DNA from 2 places in the Mesorhizobium japonicum MAFF 303099 genome. Region 1 is predicted to be linked to the other one. Evidence: predicted binding sites of a transcription regulator. Region 1 holds the regulator's gene; the other holds the start of a gene.

Region 1 (15,245 bases):
ACGCGGATGAGGAATTCAGCCTGCGCCACGCCCATGATCATGCCGATCACGCCTTCGACGGATCCGACCGAGAGGTCGATGTTGCGCATGACGATGACCAGCACCATGCCGGTCGCCATGATCGCGACCGACGAGGTCTGCACCGACAGGTTCCACAGATTGCGCGGCGTCAGGAAAAGCCCGCCCGACAGGATATGGATGCCGACCCAGATGACCAGCAGCGCGCCGACCATGCCGAGCATGCGCGTATCGAGCTCGGTAGCCTTGAGGAACCGCCCGACGGCGCTGAGTTCGGATGCACGCGCCCTGTCCGCCGCAGTGCTGCCGACCGGTTGATTAGAGGTCGTGTCGGTCATGCTATCCTCCCACCGGTTTACCGTCTGGCGCGGGTACCGAACATGGATGCTATTTGCTTTCCGCGGTCATTTGAAGCGGGAAGCCCCTTGAGAAACGCCGCGGCTTTTGGGCCGCGGCGTCGATATCGAACGGTATTGCGCCGTTTACTTGCAGGCTGCGACGCTGCCGGCGGCGACACCCGCGCAGACTTCGTCCTTCTTGATCCAACCGGCGTCGATGACGACGTTGAGATTGTCCTTGGTGATGGCGACCGGGGTCAGGAACAGCGACTTGACGGTGTTGCCGCCAGGCGTCGTGAAGTCCTTTACACCGGCGATGTCAGCCATCTTCTTGCCGTCGGCCAGCTGCGAGGCGATCTCGGCGGCGTTCTTGCCGAGTTCGCGCGCGTCCTTCCACACCGACACGGTCTGGGTGCCGAGCGCGATGCGGTTCAGCGCGGCATGGTCGCCGTCCTGACCCGAGACCGGCACGGTGCCGGCAAGACCCTGCGCCGTCAGCGCCGCGACGACGCCGCCGGCGGTGCCGTCATTGGCAGCGACGACCGCGTCGACCTTGTTGTCGTTGGCGGTCAGGAACTGCTCCATGTTCTTCTGGGCGTTGGCGGGCAGCCAGCCGTCCGTATAGGCCTCGCCGACATTCTTGATCTTGCCGCTGTCGATGGCAGCCTTGAGCACTTCCATCGAGCCCGCGAACAGGAAGTCGGCATTCGGATCGGCGCCCGAGCCCTTGATGAAGACATAGTTGCCTTCCGGCTTGGCCTTGAACACCGCGCTGGCCTGCAAGCGGCCGACTTCCTTGTTGTCGAAGGTCAGGTAGAAGACGTCCTTGTTCTCGATCAGGCGGTCATAGCCGACGACCGGAATGCCTTCGTCCAGCGCCTTCTGCACGGCCGGGCCGATGGCCGAGGCATCCTGCGCCAGGATGATCAGCGAATTGGCGCCCTGCGAGATCAGGCTCTCGACATCGGTAAGCTGCTTGCCAGGATTGGACTGCGCGTCGGCGGAAATGTACTTGTCGCCGGCGGCCTCGATGGCCTTCTTCATGGCGGCCTCGTCGGTCTTCCAGCGCTCTTCCTGGAAGTTGGACCACGAAACGCCGATGACCTTGTCCTTCGCCTGCGCGACCGACGCCAGCGTCAGCGACATGGCGACACCCGCCAGGATGGCGGCTGTGAATCTCTTCATGATATTCCTCCCTGCGCCGCGTATGGCGCGACCAAACTGGCCCGAAGGCCGGCACAGAGGCTCTATTTTTTCGAGCCTCGAAAAAACACTGATCCAACACCGGAACGCTGTCAACAACGATTCTGAGGGATTTTGATGTCCTTATGAATTTTTTTCGAGCCTCGGAATAAATAAATGACAGGACGGGCCGCTTCTGCCAGTATTTGATCGTGTCGCCGGCAGCGTTCGAGGGAGGACCGGAAGAACCGCGGCGACGGGGAGGATGTGAGAAACATGTCGGTCGGAATCCGCCACGACGATCTGCGCCGGCGCAACCGCGCCATGGTGATTGCCGCCGTGCGCCGGGCCGGTCGGCCCTCGCGCACCGAGATCGCCGCGACCACCGGCCTCAGCCACTCGACCATATCGGCGATTTCCTCCGACCTGATCGGCGAAGGCATACTGGCCGAGGGAAAGCCGAGCGAGGCCGGCGCGCTGAAACGCGGCAGGCCGCAGGTCGGTCTCGGCCTTAACCCGGAGGCCGCGGCAGTGATGACCGTGGTGCTGTCGCTGAACTTCCTCTCCGTCGCCGTCATCGATTATGCCGGCCAGGTGATATCGGAAGAACAGCGCCGGCTGGATACGCTGACCATGTCGCGCGAGGCGCTGATCGGCGAGTGCGTGGCCATCGTAAGGCGGCGTCTCGAGGATCCCGACATCGACGTGCGCAGCGTCGCCCGCATCGCGCTGGCGATCCAGGGCATCACCGACACCGAGGCCCGGGCGATGCTGTGGTCGCCGATCACGCCGCAGACCGATATCGCCTTCGCCGACATACTCGAAGCCGAGTTCGGCATCCCCGCAACCATGGAAAACGACTGCAACATGATGGCCGTGGCGCTGCGCTGGCGCGATCCCGAGCGCTACCGCGACGACTTCATCGCCATCCTTTTGTCGCACGGCATCGGCATGGGGCTGGTGCTGAAGGGCGAGCTGTTCACCGGCACCCATTCCTCGGGCGGCGAGTTCGGCCACATGATCCATCGGCCGGGCGGCGCGCTCTGCCGCTGCGGGCGGCGCGGCTGCGTCGAGGCCTATGCCGGCAATTATGCCATCTGGCGCAACGCCAGGCAGCTCAGCGAGGACACCGAGCCGGTGGCCGATGTCAGCGACGCGCAGATGCGGGCGCTGGCCGCGACGGCGCGCGAACGCGACGGACCCGAGCGCGAAGCCTACCGCAAGGCCGGCGAGGCATTGGGCTACGGCCTCGGCAGCCTGTTTGCGCTGATCGATCCAGCACCCGTTGCCATGGTCGGCGTCAGCGCCGCCGCCTTCGACCTGATCGAGCCGGCATTGCGCGAGGCGATCGCCCAGACCGCCGGTGGCCAGCACTCGGAATCGATCTCCTTCGACACCGAACCGAACGAACTGCCGCTGATCCGCGAAGGTTGCGCCATGCGCGCGCTGACCTTTGTCGACCAGGAGATTTTCGCGCCGGGCGTGCAAACGAAAGCAGGCCTTGCCGCGAAGAAAAACGTCGCCTGATTCAGGTCGTGCTCAATCCTCGCGGATCGCGTAGCCCGCCCCACGAATGGTTCTGATAACATCCGGCATGCGGCCATTGTTGACCGCCTTGCGCAGGCGGCCGACATGCACGTCCACGGTGCGCTCGTCGATGTAGATCGTCTCGCCCCAGACATTGTCGAGCAGCTGGCTGCGCGAGAACACGCGGCCGGGATGACGCATCATGAATTCGAGCAGGCGGAATTCAGTCGGCCCGAGCCGGATCTCGCTCTTTTTGCGATAGACCCGGTGTGATTCACGGTCGAGCACGATGTCGCCGACCTTGAGCACGCTGGACAGCACTTCCGGCTTGGCGCGGCGTAGCAGCGCCTTCACGCGAGCCATGAATTCCGGCGTCGAAAACGGCTTGACCAGATAGTCGTCGGCGCCGGTGGAGAGCCCACGCACACGGTCGCTTTCCTCGCCCCGCGCGGTCAGCATGATGATCGGCAGCCGCTCGGTCTCGGGCCGCATCCGCAGGCGCCGGCAGAGTTCGATGCCGGACACCGCCGGCACCATCCAGTCGAGCACCAGGAGATCGGGCACGTTCTCCTGCAGGCGGATTTCGGCTTCGTCGCCGCGTGTCACCACCTCGACCTGGTAACCCTCCGATTCCAGATTGTAGCGGAGGAGCACGCCGAGCGGCTCCTCGTCCTCCACCACCATGATGCGTGGTGCGATCATCGATTGGTTACCCCTGCGCTCAGGCCGCCGGCGCCGACATCGCCGTCTCGTCCTGTTTTGGACGGTTGGCGGGCAGTTGCGTGCCGGTCAGGACATAGTACGCATTCTCGGCGATATTGGTCACGTGGTCGCCGATGCGTTCGAGATTCTTGGCGCAGAACAACAGATGCGTGCAGGCCGTGATGTTGCGCGGATCTTCCATCATATAGGTCAGCAATTCGCGGAAGACCGAGGTGTATTTGACGTCGATGCGCTCGTCGTCGGCGCGCAGCTTCGCCAGTGCCGCGGCATCGCGCGCCGCATACTCCTCGATCACGCCCTGCACCTGGATCAGCACCAGCTGCGCCATGGCGTCGATGGAATGCGACAGGTCGCGCGGCGTGGCGCTGAGGCCGACAGTGCCGACCCGCTTGGCGATGTTCTTGGCAAGGTCGCCAATGCGTTCGAGGTCACCAGCCATGCGGATCGAACCGACCACATGGCGCAGGTCGTCGGCCATAGGCTGGCGCTTGGCGATCAGCGTGATGGCGCGGTCGTCGAGTTCGCGCTGGCGCGCATCCATGATGGCGTCGTCGGAGACGACGCGCTGAGCGAGAGCATTGTCGGAATTCAGAAGCGCCTTGGTGGCGCCGCCGACCATCGAGCCGGCGAGGTCGCCCATGTCGCTGATCAGCCTGCTGATCTGTCCGAGATCCTCGTCGAAGGCTGCGACTGTGTGTTCGGCCATGATCCTGGTCCTCGTATGCGTGCGATCAGCCGAAGCGGCCGGTGATGTAGTCTTGCGTGCGCTTCTCGCGAGGCGACGTGAAGATCTTCTCGGTGCGGTCGAATTCAACCAGTTCGCCCAGATACATAAAGGCCGTCTGCTTCGACACGCGCGCCGCCTGCTGCATGTTGTGGGTGACGATGACGATCGTGTAGTCGGCCTGCAGCTCGTCGATCAGTTCCTCGATCTTGGCGGTCGACAGCGGGTCGAGCGCCGAGGCCGGCTCGTCGAGCAGGATGACCTCCGGCTTCACCGCCACGGTGCGGGCGATGCACAGCCGCTGCTGCTGGCCGCCCGACAGGCTGAGGCCGCTGGCATTGAGCTTGTCCTTGACCTCGGTCCACAGTGCCGCGCGCTTCAGCGCCTGCTCGACACGGCCGTCCATCTCGGCCTTGCTGATCTTCTCGTAGAGCCTGACGCCGAAAGCGATGTTTTCGTAGATCGACATCGGGAACGGCGTCGGCTTCTGGAACACCATGCCGATCTTGGTGCGCAGCAGGTTGAGGTCCTGCGAACGGTCGAGAACGTTCTGGCCGTCGAGCAGCACCTGGCCCTCGGCGGTCTGCTTGGGATAGAGCTCGTAGATGCGGTTGAAGACGCGCAGCAGCGTCGACTTTCCGCAACCCGACGGGCCGATGAAGGCGGTGACGCTGCGCTCGGGCAGCGATAGCGTGATATCCTTCAGCGCCTTCGACTGGCCGTAGTAGAAGTTGAGGTTCTTGACCTCGATCTTGGCCTTGGTCACCGCCTCGGCGGCGATCGTCATGTCTGGAGACAACATCTGGCTCATTTGTCCTCTCTGCGTCCGGTCAGGCTGCGCGCAAAGATGCTGAGCGCGAGAACCGTCAATGTGATGATGAGTGCGCCGGTCCAGGCCAGCTGCTGCCATTCCTCGTAGGGACTGAGAGCAAACTGGAAGATGGTGACAGGCAGGCTGGCCATCGGCGCGTTGAGATTGCTCGACCAGAACTGGTTGTTCAGCGCCGTAAACAGAAGCGGTGCGGTCTCGCCGGAGATACGGGCGATGGCCAGCAATATGCCGGTGACGATGCCCGAAAGCGCGGCGCGATAGGCCACCGAGCGGATGACCACCCAGCGCGGCGCGCCGATCGCGGTGCCGGCTTCGCGCAAGGCGTTCGGCACCAGGTTGAGCATGTCCTCGGTGGTGCGCACGACGACGGGAATGACCAGGATGGCAAGTGCCACGGCACCGGCGATCGCCGAGAAATGCCCCATCGGCCGCACCATCAGCTCATAGACGAACAGACCGATGATGATCGACGGCGCCGACAGCAGGATGTCGTTGATGAAGCGCACCACCGTGGTGAGCTTCGAGAAGCGGCCATATTCGGCCATGTAGGTACCGGCCAGCACGCCGATCGGCGTGCCGACGATGATGCCGATGATGGTCATCACGATGCTGCCGTAGATGGCGTTGAGCAGGCCGCCGGCATCGCCGGGCGGCGGCGTCATTTCCGTGAAGACCGAGAGCGAGACGCCGGCCAGACCCTTGTAGAGTAAGGCGCCAAGGATCAGCGCCAGCCAGGCAAGGCCGATGCCGGCGGCGACGACGCACAGCATCATCATCACGCCATTCTTGCGCTTGCGGCTCTGGTGAAGCGATGCGGCTGTCGACATCGGTCAGGCTCCCGTGCGGGCGTCGATGCGCATCAGCATGTAGCGGGCGATGGCAAGGATCAGGAAGGTGATAACGAACAGGATCAGGCCGAGCGCAACCAGCGAGGACGTGTAGAGATCGCCGACCGCTTCGGTGAATTCGTTGGCGATGGTCGCCGAGATGGTCGTTGCCGGCGCAAACAGCGACGTCGAGATGCGGTGCGCGTTGCCGATGACGAAGGTCACCGCCATCGTTTCACCGAGAGCGCGGCCGAGAGCGAGCATGACGCCGCCCATGATGCCGATGCGGGTGTAGGGAATGACGACGCGGCGCGTGACCTCCCAGGTCGTGCAGCCGATGCCATAGGCCGATTCCTTCAGCACCGACGGCACCGTATCGAAGACGTCCTTCGTGATCGAGGTGATGAAAGGCAGGATCATGATGGCCAGGATCATCGCCGAGGTCAGCAGGCCGATGCCATAAGGAGGACCGGCGAACAGTCCGTTGAGGCCCGGAATGCCGTGGAACATGCTGATGATGAGGGGCTGCACCGTCGTCTGCAGGAAGGGCGCCAGCACGAACAGGCCCCAGATGCCGTAGATGATCGAAGGGATGCCGGCCAGCAATTCAACCGCCATGCCGATCGGGCGCCGCAGCGGGCGCGGGCAAAGTTCGGTGAGGAAGATGGCGATGCCGATGCCGAGCGGCACGGCAATCAGGATGGCGATGGCCGAGGTGATGACGGTGCCGTAGATCGGCGCCAGGGCACCGAACTTCTCCGTCACCGGGTTCCAGCTTTCGCTGGTCAGGAAGGAGAAGCCGAAGGTCGACAGGGCTTGCCAGGAACCGGCAAACAGCGAGATCGCAACGCCGCCGAGCAGGACCAGCACCAATATCGCGGCGGCGCGGGTTGTCGCATGGAAGATTGCGTCGGTCAGCGCGAACCGTCGAACGGTGGCATCGCGCGAACTTCTAACGGCTGGCAAGGCTTCCTGGACAGCGCTCATGTCAAGCTCGGCTCTTTCAAGTTGATGAGAAAAGGAGCGCCGCGGGCGCGGCGCTCCTTCGCAGGATGTTACTCGCCGGCGTAGACGGGCTTGCCGCCGGCCTGGATGTCGGCCTTCCACGAAGCCTTGATCAGGTCGACGACGCTGTCGGGGATCGAGACATAGTCGAGCGCCTTGGCGGTTTCCTTGCCGTCCTTGTAGGCCCAGGCAAAGAACTTCAGGGCTTCGCCGGTGGCAGCGGCATCATCCGGAGCCTTGTGGATCAGGACCCAGGTCGAGGCCGCGATCGGCCAGGTGGTGTCGCCGGGCTCGTTGGTGATGATGACGTTGAAGTTCTTGGCGCCCTTGAAGTCGGCATTCGAAGCGGCAGCGCCGAAGGATTCGAGCGACGGCTCGACGACCTTGCCGGCTGCGTTCAGCATCTTGGAGTAGGACAGGTTGTTCTGCTTGGCATAGGCGTATTCGACGTAGCCGATGCCGCCATCCGTCTGCTTGACGGTGTTGGCAACGCCTTCGCTGCCCTTGGCGCCGACGCCCGTCGGCCATTCGACGGCGGTGTCCGAACCGACCTTGTCCTTCCAGTCGGGCGAGAGCTTTACCAGATAGTTGGTGAAGTTGAAGGTGGTGCCCGAGCCGTCCGAACGATGCACGACGGCGATCGCGGTCGACGGCAGGGTGAGGCTGGGGTTCAGCGCCTTGATCGCGGCATCGTCCCAGGTGGTGATGGCGCCGAGATAGATCTGGGCGAGCGTCTTGCCGTCGAGGACGAGTTCGCCCGGCTTGACGCCGGTGAGGTTGACGATCGGCACGATGCCGCCCATCACCATCGGGAACTGCACGAGGCCGTTCTTTTCCAGATCGGCATCGGACATCGGCTTGTCGGTGGCGCCGAAGGTCACGGTCTTGGCGATGACCTGCTTGATGCCGCCGCCCGAACCGATCGACTGATAGTTGAGGCCGACGCCGGTGTCCTTCTTGTAGGTGTCGGCCCACTTGGCGAACACCGGATAGATGAAGGTCGAGCCAGCGCCGGAAAGGTCAGCTGCGATGGCTGCGGAAAGGGTGAAGGTAGACGCTGTAGCCATTGCGATCGCAACGGCCGCCGAGCGGATGAAATGTCTCATGTGGCCTGCTCCTGTTCGGAAGATGGTCTCTCGGCGCCATTCCTAACCAGCGCCCGCTGAGGCCAATAGCCCTCGATTATTACAGTCGCATGACAGTTTCGTGTCAGCCCGGTAACGCGTCGCCGGCGCTGGAAAAGGCGGTGGCGTCGGGTGGCCGTGGCCTGACCCGAGTTTGCGCCCGGAATCAGGGACTTGAGCCATCCGCCGGCCGGAGCCGCCGCCCGATTCGACGGGGCGTTCTCAGATGAAGAAAATCCGGACGGGAGCGCGTTGCTCAAGGCCAGAGCGTGTCATGGCCGGGCCATCGCCAAAAACAGGTCCGTTGGGGTAGGTTGACGCTGTTTCTTGCCGGCGGTCGCTGCTCCCGCCCGTAACTGCAAGGGCGGAATTCGATTTTGCCATTGTCCCGGCTCGGCGCCGCCTTTGGTATGGTGCGATCGCACCATAGGCATTGCACGCAGGGGTAGCAGCAGATCTGCGATTGATTCCCTCGGTTTGCCCCTTCGGACCCCTGGAATCGGGCGACGCGCAGCTATCCCGCGTTGCGCTGGACCTGGCGGCCGGCGCCGAGCCAGCGCTCGACTTTCTCCAGCAAGGCCCTGGGGCTGATCGGCTTGGGCAGATAGTCGTCCATGCCCGCCTCCAGGCAGCGTTCGCGATCGCCCTTGAGCGCATGCGCTGTCACGCCGACGATCGGCACGTGTGTGCCGGTTTGCTGCTCCAGCTGACGGATCGCGGCGGTCGCCTCGAGCCCGCTCATTTCCGGCATCGAGACATCCATCAGGATCATGCACGGATTGAGCTTGCCGAAAGCGTCTAGCGCCTTGCGGCCATTGCCGACGATCTCGAAACCATAGCCGGTCTCGCCGAGGATCTGGGTGAAGACCATCTGGTTCACCTCATTGTCCTCGGCCACCAGTATATCCAGCCTGTGTCCGTCGCCGCCAGTGGCGGGCAGCCGGGGCCGAACCGGGGGCGGCTGCAATTGCGCGCGCTGTTCGGACAGCGCCAGCGGCGGCGGCTGTGGAACATCAGGCCTTTCGGCTGCAAGCGGCTGGACGGCGTGGCTGTCCGTGGCGTGGCGATGGCGCTGGATGGTCGCCACCAGCGTCTCCAGGAGCACCGAGGAGCGCGCCGGCTTGATTAGCTGGGCGTCGATGCCGAGGTCGCGGTAGCTGGTGTTGGCGAGCGATTGGTCGACCGAGGTCAGCATGATGATGGGCGTGTCGGCGAGGCCTCCGGTGTTGCGCACGATGCGCGCCATTTCGGCGCCGCTCATCTCGGGCATCTGGTAGTCGAGCACGACGCAATCCACGGGCACGCCATAGGCGGCGGCCGCGATCAGCACCTTGAGGCCCTCCGCGCCGCTTTCGGCCGCACAGGAATCGAACGTCCACGAGGTCATCTGCTCGGTCAGGATGGCCCGGTTGACGGCATTGTCGTCGACGATCAGCACGCGGGCTCCCGTCACGTCCACCGGCATGATGCGCTGCCCGTTCTGCTGTCCGGCCCTGGGCAGCGTCACGGTAAACCAGAAGGTCGAGCCCTTGCCCTCGGCGCTCTCGACACCGATGGTGCCGCCCATCAGTTCGACCAGCCGTGAGGTGATGGCAAGGCCAAGCCCGGTGCCCTCGTGCCGCCGTGTCGAAGAGGTGTCGACCTGGCTGAATTTTTCGAACACCAGCTTCAGTTTCTCCTCGGGAATGCCGATCCCGGTGTCGGTGACCGAGATCGTCAGCCTGGTTCCGGTCGGAACCCTCTCACCGGTCACGTCGACCAGCACATGGCCTTCGTCGGTGAACTTCACCGCATTGCCGAGCAGGTTGGTGACGATCTGCCGGATGCGGCCGACATCGCCGACGAACAGGCTTTCGAGCCTCGGCTCGACACGCACGATGAGTTCGAGGTCCTTTTCCTTGGCGCGTGTCGACACCAGCGTCGCCACGTCCTCGATCGCCTCGGCAAGATTGAAGGGCGCCGGATCGAGCACCATCTGGCCGGCATCGATCTTGGAGAAATCCAGGATGTCGTTGATGATGGTCAACAGCGCGTTGCCCGACTTGACGATGATGTCGGTGAACGTCTTCTGCTTGGGATCGAGATTGGATTTGGCCAGGAGTTCGGCCATGCCCAGCACACCGTTCATCGGCGTGCGGATCTCATGGCTCATATTGGCGAGGAATTCCGACTTGGCGCGGTCGGCGAGCACGGCGCGCTGGCGCGCCTCGCTGAGTTCCGCCTCGCGCATCTTCAGTTCCGTGATGTCGGTGGTTGACCCGATCAGGTAGAGCGAACCGTCCGACGCGATCATCGCGCCCTTGCGCGCGAACTGATGCCTGACGCTGCCGTCGGCAAGCCGCACCGTCTCCTCTACCTCCTGGGTTTCGCCGGTGCGCAGCACGGCCAGATCGCCGGCCACGAAAGCCTCGCCGTCCTCCCCGAAAATCTCGATGTCGGTCTTGCCGATCGCATCTTCCCTGCTGAGACCGGTCAGATCGCACCAGCCCTTGTTGACATAGAACTGCCTCAGATCGGAGCGCTTGGCGTAGATCGACACCGGTACATTGTCGATCAGGCTGCGGAACACCTCGTTTTCGCGCATGCTCTCTTCCAGAGCCTTCTCGCGCGCCTTGACATCGGTGATGTCGGTGCTGGAGCCGACCAGATGCACCGATCCGTCTGTCGCCACCAGGCGGCTCTTGCGCGTCATCAACTGCCGCACCGTGCCGTCGCGATGGGTGACAGGCTCCTCGACCTCAATACCCTTGCCGGTTACCACGACCTGGGTGTCGTCATGGCTGTAGCCTTCCGCGTCTTGCGTGCCAAACAGCTCACGGTCGGTCCGGCCGATGACGTCTTCCTTGGCGATGCCAGTCAGCGCGCACCAGGCCTTGTTGACGAACTCGATGCTCAAATCCTGCGCCTTGATGAAGGCGGCCACCGGCAACTCGTCCATGACGTGGCGGAAGAGATCGATCTGGCGCATCGAGTCGCGCAGCGCCGCCTCGCGGCTCTTGATGTCGGTGATGTCGACGCGCACGCCGATGAACGTCCCGTCATCGGTGCGCATGTCGTAGACCTGGTACCAGCGCCCATCGGCATTGAGGCGCTCGTAGGAAGAATTTGGCAAGCGGTAGCGCGCCAGCATGCTGTCGAGCCAGTGCTCGGGTTCGACCTCGTACAGCCTGTCGATCCCGGCATCGCCGCTCGAGCGGAAATAGCCGATCGACTGGCCGAATTCCAACGCCTCGCGGAAGCTGCAGCCAGGCTGCCAGAAGGGCTTCAGCGCTGGCAGCGTGTCCTGCAGCTTGCGGTTGGCGAAGACGAATTTGTCGTCACGGTCGTAGATGATGACGCCGGCCGGCAGCGATTCCAGCACGCTGGCGAGATGCTTGCGCGCGTCCTGTGCCTCGGTCTCGCGCCCCTTCATGTCGGTGACGTCGACATAGGAGATGAGCCGCTTGCCGCCGGGCAGCGGCGCCAGCGATGCGACAAGCGTGCGCCCGTCATTGTGCGGCAATTGCTTGGAGCCGGCGACGCCGGCCCTGATTTCGGCTTCGCGTTCCGTTGTATGACGTTGCCAGGCAAGTTCATCGGCGCCGTAAGGGTCGATGGCGCGGCTGGCTTCCATCAGTTCGCGAAAGGCCGAGCCGATCCCGGCGCGGCCTGGATCGATCCTCCAGAAGTCATAGAAGGCGCTATTGATAACTTCGGCGCGCATATCGGCATCGAGGACCAGGACACCGATCGGCATCTCATCGACCATGGTGCGCAGATTGACGAAGGTCTCGGCGATCTTGGCGTTGGCGCTTTCGATCTCGGCATCGCGACGCTTGAGTTCGGTGACCTCATAATAGGTCAAGAGCCGCTTGCCGCCGGACAGCGCCGTCACCGAGAACATCATCGTCCTGCCGCTGGCATGGACAAATTCGCGAGGCGCGACTGAGCCGGCGCGAATCTCCTCGATACGGCTGGCGAGATAGCGCTGCCACTGCTGTTCGTCGATATCGCCATAGATGCCGTTGCGGCGGTTGAGTTCCATCAACCGGCTGAACGGAGCGCCGACGGTCACGGCACCATCCGGAATGCTGGACAGGTCGCGATAGGCCTTGTTGACGATCAGCGTGTCGAGCTTGGCATCGAGAAGCACGACGCCCATGTGCATGGCGTCCATCGTCCGCTCGAGATCGGCAAGATGCCGGTCGGGATCGCTGCCCGACAACGGGTTTTGCTCCACGGTTTCGAAGGCGCCGGCCAGTGTGGTGACGTTGCGGCCTATGCCGCGATAGCCGGCAAATTTCCCCTCGTTGTCGAACCGTGGGAAGCCAGACGTCAGCACCCAGCGGCAGTCGGCGCCGCCCGCCTTCAGTTCGTAGACGAAGTCGCGGAACGGCCGGCGTGCCTGCAAATCCTCCAGATGCGCCGCCGCGCTGCGGCTGCCTTTCAGGTCCTGGTTGAGGAAATCGAAGCGGAACCGGCCCAGCACATCAGCCGGATCGATACCGGTGGCCGCCTGGTACGTGGGTGAAAGCCAGGAGAATCGCAGTTCGGCGTCGGTCTCCCAGATCCAGTCCGAGCCCGCCTCGAGCAGTTGGCGAAGCGCGTCGGGCGAATCCCTGTCCGCGCATGGCGGTGCGTCGCCGCGATGCACCGGCTTGTCGGGCCCACGCTTGCCGCGCGCGCCGATTGCTTCGTCCGCTTCCGCCATCCTGTCCCCACCCCGAAAATCAAGGCCGAACCCTCCCTCCGCGGTTCGTCGGCGGAATGTGCCCGAGAAGCATTAACGATCCGCTAACCTTAACGGCGCAACCAGCACGCTCTTCCTGCGTTATTCCGTCCGGTTGTCGGGCAGGCCAAGGCCGCGTTATAAGCCCGCGCAGGGGTGTTGCTAATGTATCGACGGATAGGGCCTTTCTTGCTGGGCGTGGCGCTGCTTTTCGGCAGCGGCTGTGCGCGCAGCTATGACGGCACGGTCATCATCCCGCGGCCGCTCGACGCCAGGCGCTTCTGGGAACGGCCGCCGCCCAATGTCGACTACGTGCCGCCGGCCGACAACGATGCCTCTCCGGTGTCGCCGCAGCCGCCCGCACAATTTTCCGAACGCAGGGTTTCGAAACCGGCCACGCACAGACGGCATCAGACGCGATTTTTACCGCCGCCTCCCCCACCGTCGGACCCGGAAAAGCAATTGGCATGCAGGAACGTAAGCGCGCCAGGCGAACGCGTTCGCATGGTCTGCGAATAGGGCAATTCAGGAAAGTTCCCCGCGGCCTTACAGCGATGCCGCGCCCTTCTTCGGTTCCTTCGCGCCAAGCTTGTCGAGCGCAAGGCGAACCTGGCGTAGATCGTCCTGCCAGCCGTCATCATCATCCATGGAACTCTCCGACGCGGCCCGCTGCAGGCCGCGCGCCTCGGATTCGATCTCACGCAGTTCGGCGACCTTCTCGTCATGGGTCAGGGAACCGTTCTCAACGATCTCCAGAACCCGCATTTCCCTGAACGTAGCCATGGCGTTTCTCCCGGCTGTTGTCGATCACAACGCCGTGAGCGCCCCTCCGTTCCAGATGGTCCCAGAGCCCGCTACGCTCGTTGCAGCCTGTTATCCCAGGAATGCGGAGGGTAGAGAGGTCATTCAGCCGGAAAGAAGGCCGGGCCGACCACGCGCACCGGCCGCGTACCGGCTTCGATCGACTGCAACTGAGCGGCACCCGAGGCCTCGGTGCCGGACTGCGGGGTTGCCGCGACAAAGAGCTCGGACCGCCGGCTATCGGAACTGCCGCGCCGTGGTTCCCCCCGGGGGCGATCAAGCCGGCGTGACCGAAGCTTGACGCTGAAACCTTTGCCTGACTGCCGCGTTGAAGGCACAGGGAGAACGCAGATGTCGATCCACTTCACGGTGTCGGAACTGACAAGAAACCTTTTTCATTCTCTCGGGTTGGATCACGAGCGCGCGCCACGACCGCTCAATCCCGAGGAAAACCTGTTGCTTGAGTGCTATCTGGCCGGGCAGATCCCTGAATCGGCCTGGAGCGACTATGTTTTCGAGACACCGGACCTGGCACGGCATGCGGAGGTTCGACGCCTGAGCCATTGAGCAATGGCTCAGAAGGGGCAGTGCCGGCCGCTATTTCTTCGGGGAAACCAATTGCAACGTGAAAACGTTGCCGCCAATGCCTTGCGCCAAAGCCGGTGACAAACTCAGAGGCGTGCAATTCTTGACGGCGGCGATGGCGGCGTCGATGTACGCCTTTCGCGCCTTGTCATCGCCGGCCACCTTGGCGGCGGTCGGCCGTGGCGGACCAATCAGCGAGCCGTCACGCTTGAAGCTGAAACTCAGGGTTACGGTCGAATTCCCCGCATCCGCCGGCGGCGTCCAGCACGCCTGGATCGCGTCCCCGACATCATCCATTGTGTTGAGCACGGCTGCCTGTGACGGGAGAAGCGTCCCAGCCAGCATTCCACCGGCGTTCATCAGCATTGCCGCCACGCATTTCATCGCAAGCCCTCATCTCATTCCAGGCCGGCATTCCAAGCCGGATCCGCTGAACGGGATGTTAGGTACAACACCGGCGATGACAATATCCCGACGCAAAAAGTTGATGCTCCGGCACGGTCCTATCACCGTCGCGCGATGTCCCGGCATGGGTCCAAAAGGCAAAAAGGCCGGCACGGAGCCGACCTTTCCTTCCACCGATATTGCGCCAGTACATCCGTGGTCGCGTGGTGAATTCCCGCCAGTAGACAGGGCTTTGGTTAACGAATCCTTAAGCCGAAGCCTTCGCCTGCGACCGCACATAGGCGATATAGCCGCGAACGTCGCCGGCCGGCTCGGCATAGGCCTTGCCGAGCTTCTTCTCGATGGCCGCCATGTACTCCTGCGCCCATTTGGGCAGCGCATAGTCGATGACCGCCAGGAATTCGAGCGTCGCCGCCAGCCTTATGTCGGCGATCGAAGGGTTGTTG
Region 2 (15,245 bases), 300 kb from region 1:
TCAATATGGTGGCCTGACGCCTCGCCTCCAGGATCATGCTCAAGACCGCGCCGCGATCGCCGCGGCGGCACCGGCCATCGTGGTGGCGCTGACGCGGTTGGCGATCTTCATGGCGCGCTTGCTCTTCAAGAGCTTGCGCGCCTGGGCGGCGGCGAGCACCCATGCGAGATCGATGGCGATCAAAACCACCGCCATGGTCGCCGTCAGCTCGACCCAGCCGACAATGCTGACCGAGGCAAGATCGATGATGGTCGGCAGCAGCGCCAGATAGAACATCATGATCTTGGGGTTGCCGAGCGTCACCGTCATACCGGCGAAGAACAGCTTCGCCGGCGAATCCTCACGCGGCATCTCGCCCTCTTTGGCATCGACAGGCGCCGTCCACATCTTCCAGGCGAGGTAAGCGAGATAGGCGACACCCACCCACTTCACCACGACAAAGGCGAAGTGAAAGGTCTGCGCCACCACGGCCAGTCCGAACACCGCCAGCGACAGCCAGATGCCCTCGCCGATCCACATGGCGAGCAGGAACGGGAACACGTCGCGAAAGCCTTTCGCGATGACGCGTGCGACCAGCGCCGCGATCGACGGACCGGGCGAGCCGGCGGCGACGAACAAGGCGGCGGCGAAGATCAGGAGCGAGGTGAGATGCATGGCATTGCCTTCCAAGCGGTTGAAGGGCGGACGATATCCGATCGATATCGCCGCTTGCAACATCGGTGGCTTGCAGTCAGGTTGATCTTGCCGAGCAGGCGGGAGGAGGCGTTTTCGTGATTGTGCAAAGTTGGCGCGCTGTCCTTCGACGGTTCTCCATGCCAGCTGTCCTGGCAGCCATCATGGTGCTGACCGGAGCGCCCCAGGCTGTAGCCTCGTCGAGGAAGCCGCCGAAATATGATCACGTCGTTGTCGTGATCATGGAGAACCACACCTTTGAGCAGATTTCTCTTGCGAGACGCACTGCTCCCTATTTGAACAGGCTGGCAAGAGGCGGTGCGCTGTTCGATCGATCCTACGGGGTTGCTCACCCCAGCCAACCCAATTACTTCGCCCTGTTCACCGGCTTGACACAAGGCGTCCATGACGATGGCATGCATAGTTTTGCAGCGCCGAACCTGGCTGCTCGTCTTCGAGCTCACGGCAAGACGTTCGCTGGCTACGTCGAAGCCAGATCGCCGCGAAAACACAATCCCTGGGAATCGTTTGCGGACGCAAAGGGATTTGAGAAGCCTTTGGCGCAATTCCCTCGCGACTATGCGAAGCTACCATCCGTTAGTTTCGTAATCCCCAATCTCGAAAATGACATGCATGATGGCACAATAGAGGCGGCGGATTCCTGGTTGAAAACTTACCTTGGGGGCTACGCGGCTTGGTCGAAGAAAAACAACAGCCTTTTTATCGTGACATTCGATGAAGACGACTACCACACAAAGAATCATATATTTACTTTATTCTACGGATTTGGAATTGAACCAGGGCGTTACGCTGAAAAGATCGATCACTATTCGGTCCTGCGGACCATTGAAGACATAGAGAGTGTTCCTCCCCTGGGCACCAGCGCCATCAGATCGGTGATCGCTAGTGGATGGAACCGACGGTAGTTTCCCACCGGACGTCTCCAAATGATCTTCCCCGAATAAAGTCGGAAGCCGTCATTCGTTGGAAGTCACTGCCTGCCTTGCCGTCCTCGTTGGCTACGGCTAGAAGACCTGCCGCGAAACAATTTTGAGCTTCACCTTGCCTCAGTAACCGCCGGTCTCGTCAACTCCCCCGACACACTCGCATGGCGCCGCATCCGCGGTGCCTGTCTTATATTCACGTGTTCTTCTGGGCGGCGGTTCGAGACCGGTTTGGCACTGCTGAACCACTGTCGCGCGCTTTCCGCCGGCGACACCTGACTTCAAAAATCTCCGCAGCCTACCGCCACGCCGCGCCCGCATGGGCATCTCGATCGTGCCGACCTGATGAACTTCCCGACGGGAAGGGCTTATCGGCATGTCCGGCACTCTGCGCATCCACTGGGCGATCACGCCCGAAATCGCACCTCAACCGCTGATCAACTGCAATCGCTGCGGCGGCGTGAAGGCCTATCGCTGCAGCGGAAAATTCCGCGTCAACGCCAACGGCAAGCGCATCGACGTGTGGTTGATCTATCGCTGCGTCGACTGCGACAATTCCTGGAATTTCGGCATTTTCGAACGCTGCAACCGCCGCGACATCGAACCGGTCCTGCTGCAGGCGCTCGAAAGCAACGACGCGGGACTGGCGCGGCGCCATGCCTTCGACATCGCCACCCTGCGCAACCAGGTGGGGCGTGTCGAGGAGTTTCCCGATGTCGCCGTGCACAAGCGGCTGCTGGGCGGCGCCAGCGAAAGCGCGGCGACCCTGGAGCTCCAGCTCGGGCTGGAAATGCCGACATCGCTCCGGCTTGACCGTCTGCTCGCCAGCGAACTCGGCATCTCGCGTTCGCGGCTCCAGACGCTGGCGGAACGGCGCCTCCTAGTCGTGGATCCGGACGGCGCCAAAGCCTTGCGCAAGCCGGCCCGCCAGGGAATGACGATCCGGATCGACCTGGCCGGCGAGCCGGATCACGAAGCGATCATCTGTGCTGCCGGCGGGTAAACGAGAGAGGGGCGGAGCACTTGGTGCTCCGCCCCTCTCGGAAACCGTCGGAAGAAAAAACTATGCCGCGCCGACCACCTTGGACGACTTCTCGAAACGCTTGCGCTCGTTCGGGTCGAGATAGAGTTTGCGCAGCCGGATGGTCTTCGGCGTCACCTCGACCAGTTCGTCGTCCTGGATCCAGGCCAGCGCGCGTTCCAGCGTCATGCGGATCGGCGGGGTGAGCTTGACCGCTTCGTCCTTGCCGGCGGCGCGGATGTTGGTCAGCTTCTTGCCCTTCAGCACGTTCACTTCGAGGTCGTTGTCGCGGGAGTGGATGCCGATGATCATGCCCTGGTAGACCTTGACGCCCGGATCGATGACCATCGGGCCGCGATCTTCCAGGTTCCACATGGCGTAGGCGACCGATTCGCCCTGCTCGTTGGAGATCAGCACGCCGTTGGTGCGGCCGGGCAGTTCGCCCTTGTAGGGCTCGTAGGCATGGAACAGCCGGTTCATCACGGCGGTGCCGCGCGTGTCGGTCAGAAGTTCCGACTGGTAGCCGATGAGGCCGCGCGTCGGTGCGTGGAAGACGATGCGCTGGCGGTTGCCGCCGGAAGGACGCAGTTCGACCATCTCGGCCTTGCGCTCAGACATCTTCTGCACGACCACGCCGGCATGTTCCTCGTCGACGTCGATGACGACTTCCTCGACCGGCTCCAGCAATTCGCCGTTCTCGCCCTTCTGCATGACAACGCGCGGACGCGACACGGCGATTTCAAAGCCTTCGCGGCGCATCGTCTCGATCAGCACGGCGAGCTGCAATTCGCCTCGGCCGGAGACGAAGAACGAATCCTTGTCGGGCGACTCCTCGATCTTCAGCGCGACATTGCCTTCGGCCTCGCGCAGCAGGCGGTCGCGGATGACGCGGCTGGTCACCTTGTCGCCTTCGGTGCCGGCGAGCGGGCTGTCATTGACGAGGAAGGACATGGTCACGGTCGGCGGATCGATCGGCTGCGCATGCAGCGCCTCGGTCACCGCCAGGTCGCAGAACGTGTCGGCGACGGTACCCTTGGACAGGCCGGCGATGGCGACGATATCGCCCGCCTGGGCTTCCTCGATCGGCTGGCGCTCGAGGCCGCGGAAAGCCAGGATTTTCGAGATGCGGCCGGTTTCGATCTGGGTGCCGTCATGGTGCAGCACCTTGACCGCCTGGTTGGCCTTCAGCGTGCCGGATTCGATACGGCCGGTGATGATGCGGCCGAGGAAGGGATTGGCTTCCAGGATGGTGCCGATCATGCGGAACGGACCGGGATGGACGGTCGGTGCCGGCACATGCTTGATGATGAGATCGAACAGCGGCGCAAGCTGCTGGTCCTTCGGGCCTTCCGGATTTTCCGAAACCCAGCCGTCGCGGCCAGAACCGTAGAGGATCGGGAAGTCGAGCTGTTCGTCGGTGGCGTCGAGCGCGGCGAACAGGTCGAACACCTCGTTGACCACCTCGACATGCCTAGCGTCCGGCCGGTCGATCTTGTTGATGACGACGATCGGCTTCAGGCCGACCTTGAGCGCCTTGCCGACGACGAATTTGGTCTGCGGCATCGGGCCCTCGGCGGCGTCGACGAGCACGATGGCCGAATCCACCATCGACAGGATGCGCTCGACCTCGCCGCCGAAATCGGCGTGGCCGGGTGTGTCGACGATGTTGATGCGGGTGTCCTTCCAGTCGACCGAGGTCGCCTTGGCCAGGATGGTGATGCCGCGCTCCTTTTCCAGGTCGTTGGAATCCATGGCGCGCTCGGCGACGCGCTGATTGTCACGGAAGGAGCCGGACTGCTTCAAAAGCTGGTCGACAAGGGTGGTCTTTCCATGGTCGACGTGCGCGATGATCGCGATATTACGGAGTTTCATGTTCTGGGTCTCGGAAGCGTTGCAGGCAGCAGGCCAAAGGCGCTGCCTCTTTCGGTTGCGCGGCTCATACAGGGTTTTTCGCAGTTGCGAAAGGGGAAGCGCGACACCAAATACTCATCAAATCTTAAGCATCTGCGTGTGAGATGATTTTGTTAACCAAGGCGGGAACCTTTCAGGGCCCGGGCAGTTCGAACGTCATGACCGATAAACTCAACCGATTTTGGCCGCTCATCGCTTCGTTGGCCTTTGCCTTGCTGCTGGCGGCCAACGCCGCGCAGTCGGCTGCCGCGACACAGAAGGGCGCGCGCACTGTTGCGCAGTCAGACACCCAGACCGCCGAACAGGCCTTTGCCGATGCACCTGATGGCGTTGACCCGATGGTGACGGGACCGGTCAGCACCGCCTTCAAACAGAGGCAAGTCAGCGCCAACTGCGACAGCGCCGTGTGGCCGAACATTCCAATGGTCTGCTACCCGGATTGACGATTGCGAGAGTCTACGCCGATCGCACCGGATCGAGCGTGACCTTGTAGAGTTCGTTGTCGTCGCGATCCATCAGCCGCACGGTCATCTGTTCGCTCGCGCCGCTGATATCCACCAGCCCGAAGAACTGCAGGCCTGCCGATGGCGGCAGATTCTGTCCCTGTTCGGCGGTCGGCGCCTTGATGAACTTCAGCTCCGGACCGAAGGTCATATCGAAATCGTTCGGACCGAACGTGCCGGCATGGATTGGGCCTGAGACGAATTCCCAGAACGGATTGAAATCCTGGAACTGCGCCTTGTCGGGATTGTAGTAATGCGCGGCCGTGTAGTGCACGTCGGCGGTCAGCCAGACGGTGTTGGTGATGCCGGCATTCTTGATGAAGCGCAAAAGGTCGGCGAATTCGAGTTCCCGCCCCCTCGGCGTGCCGTTGTCGCCATTGCTGACGGCTTCGGCGCCGGTCTTCTTGGCGGCATTGTCCCAGACCACGAGGCCAAGCGGCATGTCGGCGGCGATGATCTTCCAGGTCGCCTTGGAGTTGGCCAGTTCCCGCTTCAGCCACTTCGTCTGCTGCTCGCCGAGCATGCGTGACTGCGGCGTCATCTCCTCCTGCATGTCCGGGCCGTTCGGGCCGCGATACGAGCGCATGTCGAGGAAGAACACGTCGAGCAGTGGGCCGTAGGCAATCTTGCGGTAGACGCGGCCGGGTTCTGACGGTTCGTAGCGGATCGTCGTCATCTCATGGAAGGCGCGCGCCGCACGGGCCGCCAGCACATGAATGGATTTTTCCTTATAACGGTCGTCCGCGGTCAGATCCTTGGAGTCCGACCAATTGTTCAGCACCTCATGGTCGTCCCACTGGTAGAAGGTCGGGCAGATTGCGCTGAGGCCCAGCACATTCCTGTCCATCATGTTGTACTTCCACTGGTCGCGATATTCGTCCAGCGTTTCGGCAACCTTGCGCTTGCCGTCGATCAGCACGACGTTCTTCCACTTGCCGCCGCCGGGCAGGTCGACCTCGTCTTTCATGGCGCCGTCGGCATAGATGGTGTCGCCCGAATGGAGGAAGAAATCGGGCGTGTGCTTGCCGATCGTGGAATAGGTCTTCATGCCGGTGTCGTCGATGCCCCAGCCTTGACCGGCGGTGTCGCCCGACCAGGCGAAGCGGACGTCGCGCTTCGAGGCCGGCGCTGTGCGGAAGCGGCCGACGATCGGCTCGGAAACGGCGTTGATGTCCGCGAGATCGGCCGCAATCATGCGATAGAAGATGTCCTGGTCGGCGGCGAGATCGGTGAGCAGCCGTTTCACCGTGTAGTCGCTGGCAGGCGAGGTATCGAGCGGCGCCAGCCGCGTCGCAGTGGCGAAGCTTTCCGTCGACGAGACTTCGAACATGACGCGCGCCGGACGATCCGTGCGCGTCCACACCATGCCGCTGGTGGCATCGACATCGCCGGACTGGACACCATGCGTGAAGGCCGGACGCTGGCTCGCGCGGGAATAGTAGGGCAAGGCGAGGCCCGAGGCGCCAAGCAGGCCGGCAGCGCTCGCGGAGGTGACAAAGGCGCGGCGGGTCATCGAAAGCTTGTTCATGGCTGTCTCCTGGATGGCTTTGAACGTGGCCATCAAGGTCCGGCCTCAATGTTTCAGCCGCATCTCGGAACCATGAAGTTTTGATAACAGTGAACAGCTGCCGATCTCTTCCTTCTCCCCCTGGGGGAGAAGGGAAAGAGCAGCCTCAAGCGGCCTGCGGTTCCGGGTCGAAGGCCGGCCGGCTGGTGTTGATCAGCAGCGAGATACAGGCCGCCGCGATGGCCGTCATGCCGGCGATCAGGAAGGCCAGTTCGTAATTGCCCTGCAGCTCGCGCATGGTGCCGCCGAAGGCAGCGGCCGTGGCGGCGCCAACCTGATGGCCGGCGACGATCCAGCCGAACACGATCGGGCCGCTGCGGTCGCCGAACGCCTCGTTGGCGAGCCGCAGCGTCGGCGGCACGGTGGCGATCCAGTCGAGGCCGTAGAGCACGGCGAAGATGATCAGGCTGGTCGCCGAGAAGCCGGAATAAGGCAGGTAGATCAGCGACAGGCCACGGATGGCGTAGTAGACGCCGAGCAGCTTGCGCGGATCGAAACGGTCGGTGAGCCAGCCCGACAGCGTCGTGCCGATCAGGTCGAAAATGCCCATCATCGACAACAGCCCGGCGGCCTGCACCTCGCCGATGCCCATGTCGCCGCAGAAGGCGATCAAATGCGTGCCAACCAGCCCGTTGGTGGTGAAACCGCAGACGAAGAAGGTGGCGAACAGGTACCAGAAGACGCGAGTACCGGCGGCGCGGCGCAGCGTGTTCAGCGTATGCGCCAGGAAATTGCCCTGCGATGCCGGGGGCACCGGCGGCACGTCGTCGGCCTCGGCGCCATAGCGCACCATGCCGATCGAGGCCGGGCGTTCCGGCACCAGCAGCCAGACCAGCGGCAGCAGGCAGGCCGTGGCGACCGCGACGGCGACGGCGACCGGCTTCCAGCCGCCCGATTGCGCCAGCGAGGCGAGCAGCGGCAGGAACACCAGCAGGCCGGTGGCGCTGGAGGCCGACATCAATCCCATGACCAGGCCGCGATTGGTCTTGAACCAGCGGTTGACGATGGTGGCGCCCAGCACGCTGGCAACGGCGCCGGAGCCGATGCCCGAGAAGACGCCCCAGGTGATGAACAGATGCCAGGGCTTGGTCATCAGCAGGCTGAGCGCGGTCGAACCCGACATCACCAGCAGCGAAGCGATCAGCGTGCGGCGCAGCCCGATCCGCTCCATCAGCGCGGCGGCGAACGGGCCCGTCAGACCATAGAGCAGGATGCCGACGCCGGCGGCCAGCGAGATGACGTCGCGACGCCAGCCAAAGCTGTTTTCCAGCGGCAGCATCATGACGGCGGGCGCCGAGCGCAGCCCGGCTGCGATCAGAAGACAAAGGAAGATGACACCGACCACCACGAAAGCGTAGCGCTGGCCAAACGGACGGGATTGAGCTATCATGTTACTGACCGGTACGTTGCAAAGATGGGAGTATGTATACGTACCGATCGGTAACATTGTCAATCGAGTCCCATGATGCCAACCGACAAAAATATTGAACTGACCATTAGCGACGATCATGCATCGGCGCCGCCTAAGGCCGCCAAGAAGATCCTCGACGTGGCGTATGACCTTTTTTACCGGCGCGGCATCAGGGCAATCGGCGTCGACGAGATCGTTAAACGCGCCGGCGTCACCAAGCCCAGCCTCTATCGCAGCTTCCCTTCCAAGGACGAGTTGGCCGCTTCCTATCTTCGGCAGTACGATCTTGAATATTGGGAGCGTTTCGACGAGGCGGTCAAAGCCCATCCCGGCGACCCGCGCGCGCAGATCAAGGCTTTCCTGACCCGCATCGGCAAGCGCACGCAAGTGGCGGACTATCGCGGCTGCGGCATGACCAACGCGGCGGTCGAGTATCCCGACCACAGCCATCCGGCCCGCGTGGTGAGCGAGGCCAACAAGCAGGAACTGCGCCGCCGGCTGCGCGCCATGGCCGCCGCGATGGGGGCGCAAGACGCCGACACGCTGGGTGACGGGCTGCTGCTTTTGATCGAAGGCGCCTATATCAGCGGCCAGCTGTTCGGCCTCGGTGGTCCCGCGCAGTCGGTGGCGACGAACGCCGATCTGCTGATCGAAGCGAGCTTGAAGAAATAGCGTTTGGCGATACGTTGCTCCGGCCCGAACCGGAGATTGTCGTTATGCGTGCCATTCTGATCCCGCTTGCGCTTGCCGGCCTGTGTCAGGTGGCGCGTGCCGGTGACATATCCAGCGCCTATACCGACCTCGATTCGAAGAAGGATTGCGTGACCTATGCGCAGGCCGCAGAAGGCGATGGCGACTGGGCCGATCTTGCCTGTTCGGGTTATCGCGGCTATCCCGTGCTCATCGCCTATGACGACGCCCGTGAATCGCTGTTCTACGGTTTTCCGCCTGGCGGCGACATGACGTCCGTCTGGGAGAGTTTTTCAGGCTTCAATTCGTCCGCGGCCAAGGTTGAATGGCGCATCGAAACCAATGGCGACAAGGCCGTGCCCTTCGCGGTCATCCACCGTCGTACGATCAGCAGTGCCGAGGATCAGGACAAGCCGACCGACGTGCTGCTTGTCGCCAAGGTCGGCCAGATGGACGCGCGGGAAAGCTGCACCATCGGCCTTGTCCAGGCCACCGGCAACCCGCAAGCCAACGATCAGGCGCGAAAACTCGCCGACGAGAAGGCCCGTACCTTCGCCTGCGGCAAGGACCGGCACACCGTCATCGGCAATGTGCCGGCTTTCGGCCGGGTGGATAACTGACCGCTCGGACTACTTGCCCTTCTTCGCCCGCTCGATCGCGTCGACGATCATCTTCTTGGCATATTTGGAATCGTGCCAGCCCTCGATCTTGACCCATTTGCCGGGCTCGAGATCCTTGTAGTGCTCGAAGAAGTGCTGCACCTGCTGGCGCGTGATCTCGGGCAGATGCGTGTATTCGGTGACGTTCTCGTAGCGCAGCGTCAGCTTGGGCGACGGCACGGCGATGACCTTCTCGTCCTGGCCGGCATTATCCTCCATCACCAGCACGCCGATCGGCCTGACATTGATGACGCAGCCCGGGACCAGCGCGCGCGTGTTGCAGACCAGCACGTCGATCGGATCGCCGTCGCCCGACAGCGTGTGCGGCACGAAGCCGTAATTGCCGGGGTAGCGCATCGAGGTGTGCAGGAAGCGGTCGACGAACAGCGTGCCGGCCTCCTTGTCCATCTCATACTTGATCGGCTCGCCGCCGATCGGCACTTCGATGATGACGTTGACGTCTTCAGGTGGATTCTTTCCGGTGGCAATGGCTTCGATGCGCATGGCTTTGTCCCTCTCTCGGTTGGGGAGGAGATAGCGGGCGGCGCAGAATGGCGCAATGCGGCGAATCGTGTTCGCGGACATCAGCTGAGACGCGATGGCGCCCAACGCGTTCAATCATCGGCACAAGATGTTTCAGCGTCGTGATTTCACGGGGATACGCACGGCGTACCGGCTTTGCTTCCCGCGATCATCCCTGGGCGGTCATTCCCAGACGAAGGCGACCTTCTTCAGCGCTTTCTGCTCGAAGATCTCGACACCCTCGGCGACATCGCGGCCGCCGGCGCCGGCATAGAAGGCCAGCGCGTTCTGGTTGTCTTCCAGCGCCCACACCACCATGCCTTTCAGGCCGTGGTCGGCGAGGCGCGCCCTGGCCGCCGAAAACAGCCTCCGGCCGAGGCCGATGCCCTGATATTCCGGGCGCAGGTACAATTCGTAGATTTCGCCCTGCTGCTTGAGTTCCCGGGCGCGGTTCTTGCCGATCGTCGCATAGCCGGCAATGGTGCCGCCGATCTCGACGACCAGCACGGTGGCGGCGCGGCGAATCGCATTCGCCCACCAGTCGGCGCCGCGGCGGTTGATCATCGACGTCAGCGTACGGTGCGGAATGATGCCGGAATAGGCGCCGCGCCAGGCTTCCAGGTGCACTTCGGCGATGGCGCCTGCGTCGCGCGGGTCGGCTTTCCGGATGTCGATCGTCAGCGTATTCATGATTTGTTAACCATAAACCCGCATCGGCCGATTGCAAGAGTCCGCGCGGCCCGCCGACTTCTTTCTCACAGCCGATCCTGACATTGGTGACATTGGCCAAAGAGCCTGTCTGAAAACGCGGTCAGCCGAGACGGATGGCGTGGCTTTCCAGAACCGAAGCGCAGCGGACTTTCAGGTCCGTGAACTCAGTTCTACTGCGACGCAGTAGAACGGGGAAGCGCAGAAAGCCGCGTCAGACGTCTCGGCTGAGTAGCGTTTGCAGACAGGCTTTTCAGATTTCGACCAGATGGTCGTCCAGCTCGTTGGTATCGCCTGAGGTGACCGGGAAATGCTCGGCCAGCACCGACCCCACCTGCTCGATCGCCTTGACGAAGCCGTCGGCAAGTCGGTCGTCGCCGGCGTGCGCCGTCAGGTCCCGCACCACGCCATCCCAGACATGCTGGCCGACCTTGGCGTCGATGCCCGAATCGGCGACTACCTCGGCATAGCGCTCGGCGATCGAGACGAAGATCAGCACGCCGGTGCGCGCCGTGGTGCGGTGGACGTTGCGGGCGAGGAACTGCTTGATCGCATTGGCGTGCGCGGCCTGATAGCGCAGCCGCCGTGGCACCATATGGATGCGCAGCCCGGGAACCGCCCACAACAGGGCCAGCACGCAGGCCAGCGCCAGCAATTGGGCTATGACGAAATGCGGCAGGCGGATGGTGAGCCACCACGCCTCCAGCCCATAGGCGACGGCGAGGCTGACAACCAGCATGCCCAGCGTCGCCATCAAGGCGGCGGGAGCGAAATAGCCGTCACTGGCATGGGCGACGACGCAGTAGATTTCGCCGTCGGTTTTGGTCTCGGCGGCACGGATCGCATCGGCGATGCGCTCATGATCCTGCGGGCTGATCGGTCGTGTTGCCATTGTCTCACCAGCTTCCTGAAGAACCGCCACCACCGGACGAGCCGCCACCGCCCGAAAACCCGCCGCCGCTGCTGCTCGACCCGGACGACCAGCCACTGCTGGAGCTTCCCGACGACCAGCCGCCGCCCGACGAACCCGTCGTCCAGCCACTGCCGCCCGAGGATCCGCTTGGCCCCTTGCCGTAACGAAACGTCATGCCCAGCCATCTATACACGCCCGGCGACAGCTTGGTGCCGAACATCGGCGGCAGGAACGCCATGGCCAGGCCGCCGAAGAACATCGTCGCCCACAGGATCAGGAACACCGTGACGATCGGGTCGATGGGGGTGCTGCTGTCGGCGGGATTGCGCTTGCCACGTGCCTCCAGCTCCTCAGGATTGCCTTCCAGCACCATGACCATGTCGTCGACGGCCTTGGAGATGCCGCCGGAGAAATCGCCGGCGCGGAACGCCGGCACCATGTCGTTTTCGATGATCAGTTTGGTGTGCAGGTCGGTCAGCGTGCCTTCCAGCCCATAGCCGACCTCGATGCGCATCTTGTGGTCGTTCTTGGCGACCAGCAGAAGCACGCCGTTGTTCTCGCCGGCCTGACCAAGCTTCCAGAAGCGGAACAGCCGGTTGGCGTAGGGCTCGATCTCCTCGCCGCCGAGGCTGGGGATGGTGGCGACGACGATCTGGTCGGAGCCCTTTTTCTCGAAATCCGCGAGCTTCTGCGTCAGCGCCGCCCTGGTGCCGGCATCGATGATGCCGGCATCGTCGACGACGCGGCCGGTGAGCGCCGGCAGGTCCGCGAAGGCCGCCAAGCCGGACAAAAGCAGCGCCAGAACGGCCAGGACAACGTGGATCGTCGGGTTGAAACGGCAGGGCCTCGGCAGGCGGCGTGTCGTCATGCCGTCACCAGCTTCCCGAGGAGCCGCCGCCGCCGGACGAGCCGCCGCCGCCGGAAAAGCCACCACCGCCCGAAGACCAGCCGCCGCCGGAACTGCCGGAGGACCAGCCGCCACTTGAGGAGCGCCGGCCGGGCTCGAAGGTCATGCCGAGCCAGCGATAGCGGCCGGGTCCAAGCTTCTTGCCGAAGATCGGCGGCAGGATGGAGGCAGCGATGCTGCCGAAGAAGATGATCGCCCATATGCCGATGAAAATGGCGAAGAACAGGTCGTCGGAATTGAACGGCGCCTGTTGGTTGCGCTTGCCGCGCGCTTCCAGTTCCTCCGGATTGCCTTCAAGCACCATGACCATGTCGTCGACGGCCTTGGAAATGCCGCCGGAGAAATCGCCGGCGCGGAACGCCGGCACCATGTCGTTTTCGATGATCAGCTTGGTGTGCAGGTCCGTCAGCGTGCCTTCCAGCCCGTAGCCGACCTCGATACGCATCTTGCGGTCGTTCGGCGCAACCAGCAGCAGCACGCCGTTGTTCTCCTTGGCCTGACCGAGCTTCCAGAAGCGGAACAGCCGGTTGGCGTAGGGCTCGATCTCCTCGCCGCCGAGGCTGGGGATGGTGGCGACGACGATCTGGTCGGAGCCCTTGGTCTCGAAATCGGCGAGTTTCTGTGTCAGCGCCGCCCTGGTGCCGGCATCGATAATGCCGGCATTGTCGACGACACGGCCGGTCAGCGCGGGGAGATCCGCGGCGAAGGCCGCGAACGGAAGCGCCAGGACGAAGAGCGCAACAGCGACAAGGCGACCCAGACGCCGTCCGTCATCGACCCGCGAGATCACGACTTTTGGCCCCGGCCGTCACCCGCCCTGCTTCGTGCCGAAATCGACCTTCGGCGGCTGCATCTTGTCTTCGTCGACGGTGAAGGTGGCGAAGGGCTCGTTGCTGCGGAACCAGAAGGTCGCCCACAGCACCGACGGGAAGGTTTTCAGCGTCAGATTATAATCCCTGACCGCCTGGATGTAGTCGCGCCGCGCCACCGCGATGCGGTTCTCGGTGCCCTCGAGCTGCGCCTGCAGCGCCAGAAAATTCTGGTTGGCCTTCAGGTCGGGGTAGGCCTCCGACACCGCGATCAGCCGCGACAGCGCGCTGGTCAGCCCGGCCTGGGCATCCTGGAACTTCTTGAGGGCTTCGGGATCCTTCAGCGTATCCGGCGTCACCGTGATCTGTGTCGCCTTGGCGCGTGCCTCGACAACCGCGTCCAGCGTGTCCTTTTCATGCGAGGCATAGCCTTTGACCGTCTCGACCAGATTGGGGATGAGGTCGGCGCGGCGCTGATACTGGTTCAGCACCTCGCTCCAGGCCGCCTTGGCGTTTTCCTCCGCCGTCGGGATCGTGTTGTAGCCGCAGCCGGCAAGCAACGGCAGCACGATTGCCATCATCAGGAGGGCAGGCAGCGTGCGGAATGTCGATGGTCGAGCAAGGCGCTGGGCGAGCATGATGGGGTCCCTCGATAGAAGTTGCATGCGAAGCATTACCACAATCAGCGCGCAAGAAAACGGCCCCTGCCCCTGGACCAGCGACGGCGAATATTGCCTTGCCGCAAGGCCCTGTGATTGGCCGCGCGAACGCGATAAGGTCCGATCAAAACGGGACATCATCATGGCGCAACGCCAGGACAGCGACAGGGAATCGCGACGCATCCTCGAGCGCGTCGCGCAGGAGACCGATCCGGCGGGCGCCTCCTTCGTGGCGCGGACGACGAAAGGCGTGCGCGACCATGTCGCCGCCGCCGATGCCGACCGCACCGACCCGATCGAGGTCTGGGGCACGCGCATTGGCAGGATACTCGGCCTGCTTCTGGCGCTGGGCCTGATGGTCTGGCTCGTGCTTTTCCTCACCCGGGGCAGCTAGGAATCAAAAAACAATGAGCGCCGAAAAACCCGACGCGCCGCGTGCGGTCATCGTCATCTCCAGCCATGTCGCCCGTGGCTCGGTCGGCAACCGTGCCGCCGTCTTTGCCTTGGAGACCCTGGGCTTTCCGGTCTGGGCCGTGCCGACGGTCATCCTGCCCTGGCATCCCGGCCATGGGCGGGCGACGCGCATCGTGCCGCCGCTCGACCAGTTCAAGGCTTTTATGGCCGATCTCGAGCGCGCGCCATGGCTGGGCGAGGTCGGCGCGGTTCTGTCGGGCTATCTCGGCGAGGCCGGCCAGGCCGAGGCCGTCGCCTCGCTGGTCGCCGCGGTCAAGGCCAGGACGCCTGATGCGGTCTATATCTGCGATCCGGTGATGGGCGATTCCGGCGGCCTCTATGTGCCGGAGGCCACCGCCGCCGCCATGCGCGACCGCCTGGTGCCGATCGCCGACATCGCCACGCCCAACCGCTACGAACTGGAATGGATGGCCGGCGCGCCGCTGCCCGATCTGAAATCGGTGATCGCGGCAGCACTCCACGCCGGGCCGTCGACGATGCTGGTCACCTCGGCGCAGTCGATGATGATTGGCGGCACCGGCAATCTGCTGCTCGACGGCACCCAGGCGCTGCTCGCCGAGCACCGCGTGATCGACAAGCCGCCGAACGGCCTGGGTGACCTGACGGCGGCTGTCTACCTCGCCCGCATCCTTTCCGGCCAGCCGCCGATCAAGGCGCTGCAATCGACCACGGCGGCGGTTTACGAGATCCTGGCGCGTACGGCAAAACGCGGCGGCGACGAGCTGCAGCTCGAAACCGATGCGCAGAGCCTGTCGCACCCGATGGCCATGGTGCAGTTGCGCCACCTCACGCATCCGGGGCGGGACCGCCGGGCGTGACCTCGGCCGGGGTGGTGCTCGTCGGCGCCGATGGCTGCAAGGCCGGCTGGATCGCCG

Evidence for each region. Region 1 encodes PhoB, which activates phosphate uptake and scavenging genes when phosphate is short. Its sites were predicted from a motif close to TGTCATNNANCTGTCAT; they were not measured.
Region 2: MAFF_RS17130 (alkaline phosphatase D family protein) is a predicted target of PhoB. The motif match lies at 6,652-6,668, and genes of this name have one in related genera.

What each region holds. Positions count from the first base shown of each region.
Region 1 is NC_002678.2:2,991,322-3,006,566, forward strand. It holds gene MAFF_RS15620 (sugar ABC transporter permease) at 1-356, opposite strand, end outside; gene xylF (D-xylose ABC transporter substrate-binding protein) at 501-1,541, opposite strand; gene MAFF_RS15630 (ROK family protein) at 1,815-3,065, shown strand; gene phoB (phosphate regulon transcriptional regulator PhoB) at 3,078-3,767, opposite strand; gene phoU (phosphate signaling complex protein PhoU) at 3,787-4,494, opposite strand; gene pstB (phosphate ABC transporter ATP-binding protein PstB) at 4,520-5,323, opposite strand; gene pstA (phosphate ABC transporter permease PstA) at 5,320-6,171, opposite strand; gene pstC (phosphate ABC transporter permease subunit PstC) at 6,175-7,158, opposite strand; gene pstS (phosphate ABC transporter substrate-binding protein PstS) at 7,227-8,282, opposite strand; gene MAFF_RS15665 (PAS domain-containing protein) at 8,815-12,990, opposite strand; gene MAFF_RS15670 (hypothetical protein) at 13,174-13,527, shown strand; gene MAFF_RS15675 (hypothetical protein) at 13,555-13,791, opposite strand; gene MAFF_RS15680 (hypothetical protein) at 14,161-14,376, shown strand; gene MAFF_RS15685 (hypothetical protein) at 14,407-14,778, opposite strand; gene MAFF_RS15690 (glutathione S-transferase family protein) at 15,047-15,245, opposite strand, start outside.
Region 2 is NC_002678.2:3,290,322-3,305,566, forward strand. It holds gene MAFF_RS17100 (YciI family protein) at 1-17, shown strand, start outside; gene MAFF_RS17105 (LysE family translocator) at 40-654, opposite strand; gene MAFF_RS17110 (alkaline phosphatase family protein) at 771-1,598, shown strand; gene MAFF_RS17115 (DUF1062 domain-containing protein) at 1,993-2,619, shown strand; gene typA (translational GTPase TypA) at 2,680-4,509, opposite strand; gene MAFF_RS17125 (hypothetical protein) at 4,653-4,991, shown strand; gene MAFF_RS17130 (alkaline phosphatase D family protein) at 5,005-6,579, opposite strand; gene MAFF_RS17135 (MFS transporter) at 6,725-8,008, opposite strand; gene MAFF_RS17140 (TetR/AcrR family transcriptional regulator) at 8,084-8,701, shown strand; gene MAFF_RS17145 (hypothetical protein) at 8,746-9,339, shown strand; gene ppa (inorganic diphosphatase) at 9,349-9,882, opposite strand; gene MAFF_RS17155 (GNAT family N-acetyltransferase) at 10,084-10,590, opposite strand; gene MAFF_RS17160 (TPM domain-containing protein) at 10,862-11,500, opposite strand; gene MAFF_RS17165 (TPM domain-containing protein) at 11,505-12,389, opposite strand; gene MAFF_RS17170 (TPM domain-containing protein) at 12,394-13,188, opposite strand; gene MAFF_RS17175 (LemA family protein) at 13,237-13,875, opposite strand; gene MAFF_RS17180 (hypothetical protein) at 14,039-14,290, shown strand; gene pdxY (pyridoxal kinase PdxY) at 14,304-15,188, shown strand; gene MAFF_RS17190 (DUF429 domain-containing protein) at 15,185-15,245, shown strand, end outside.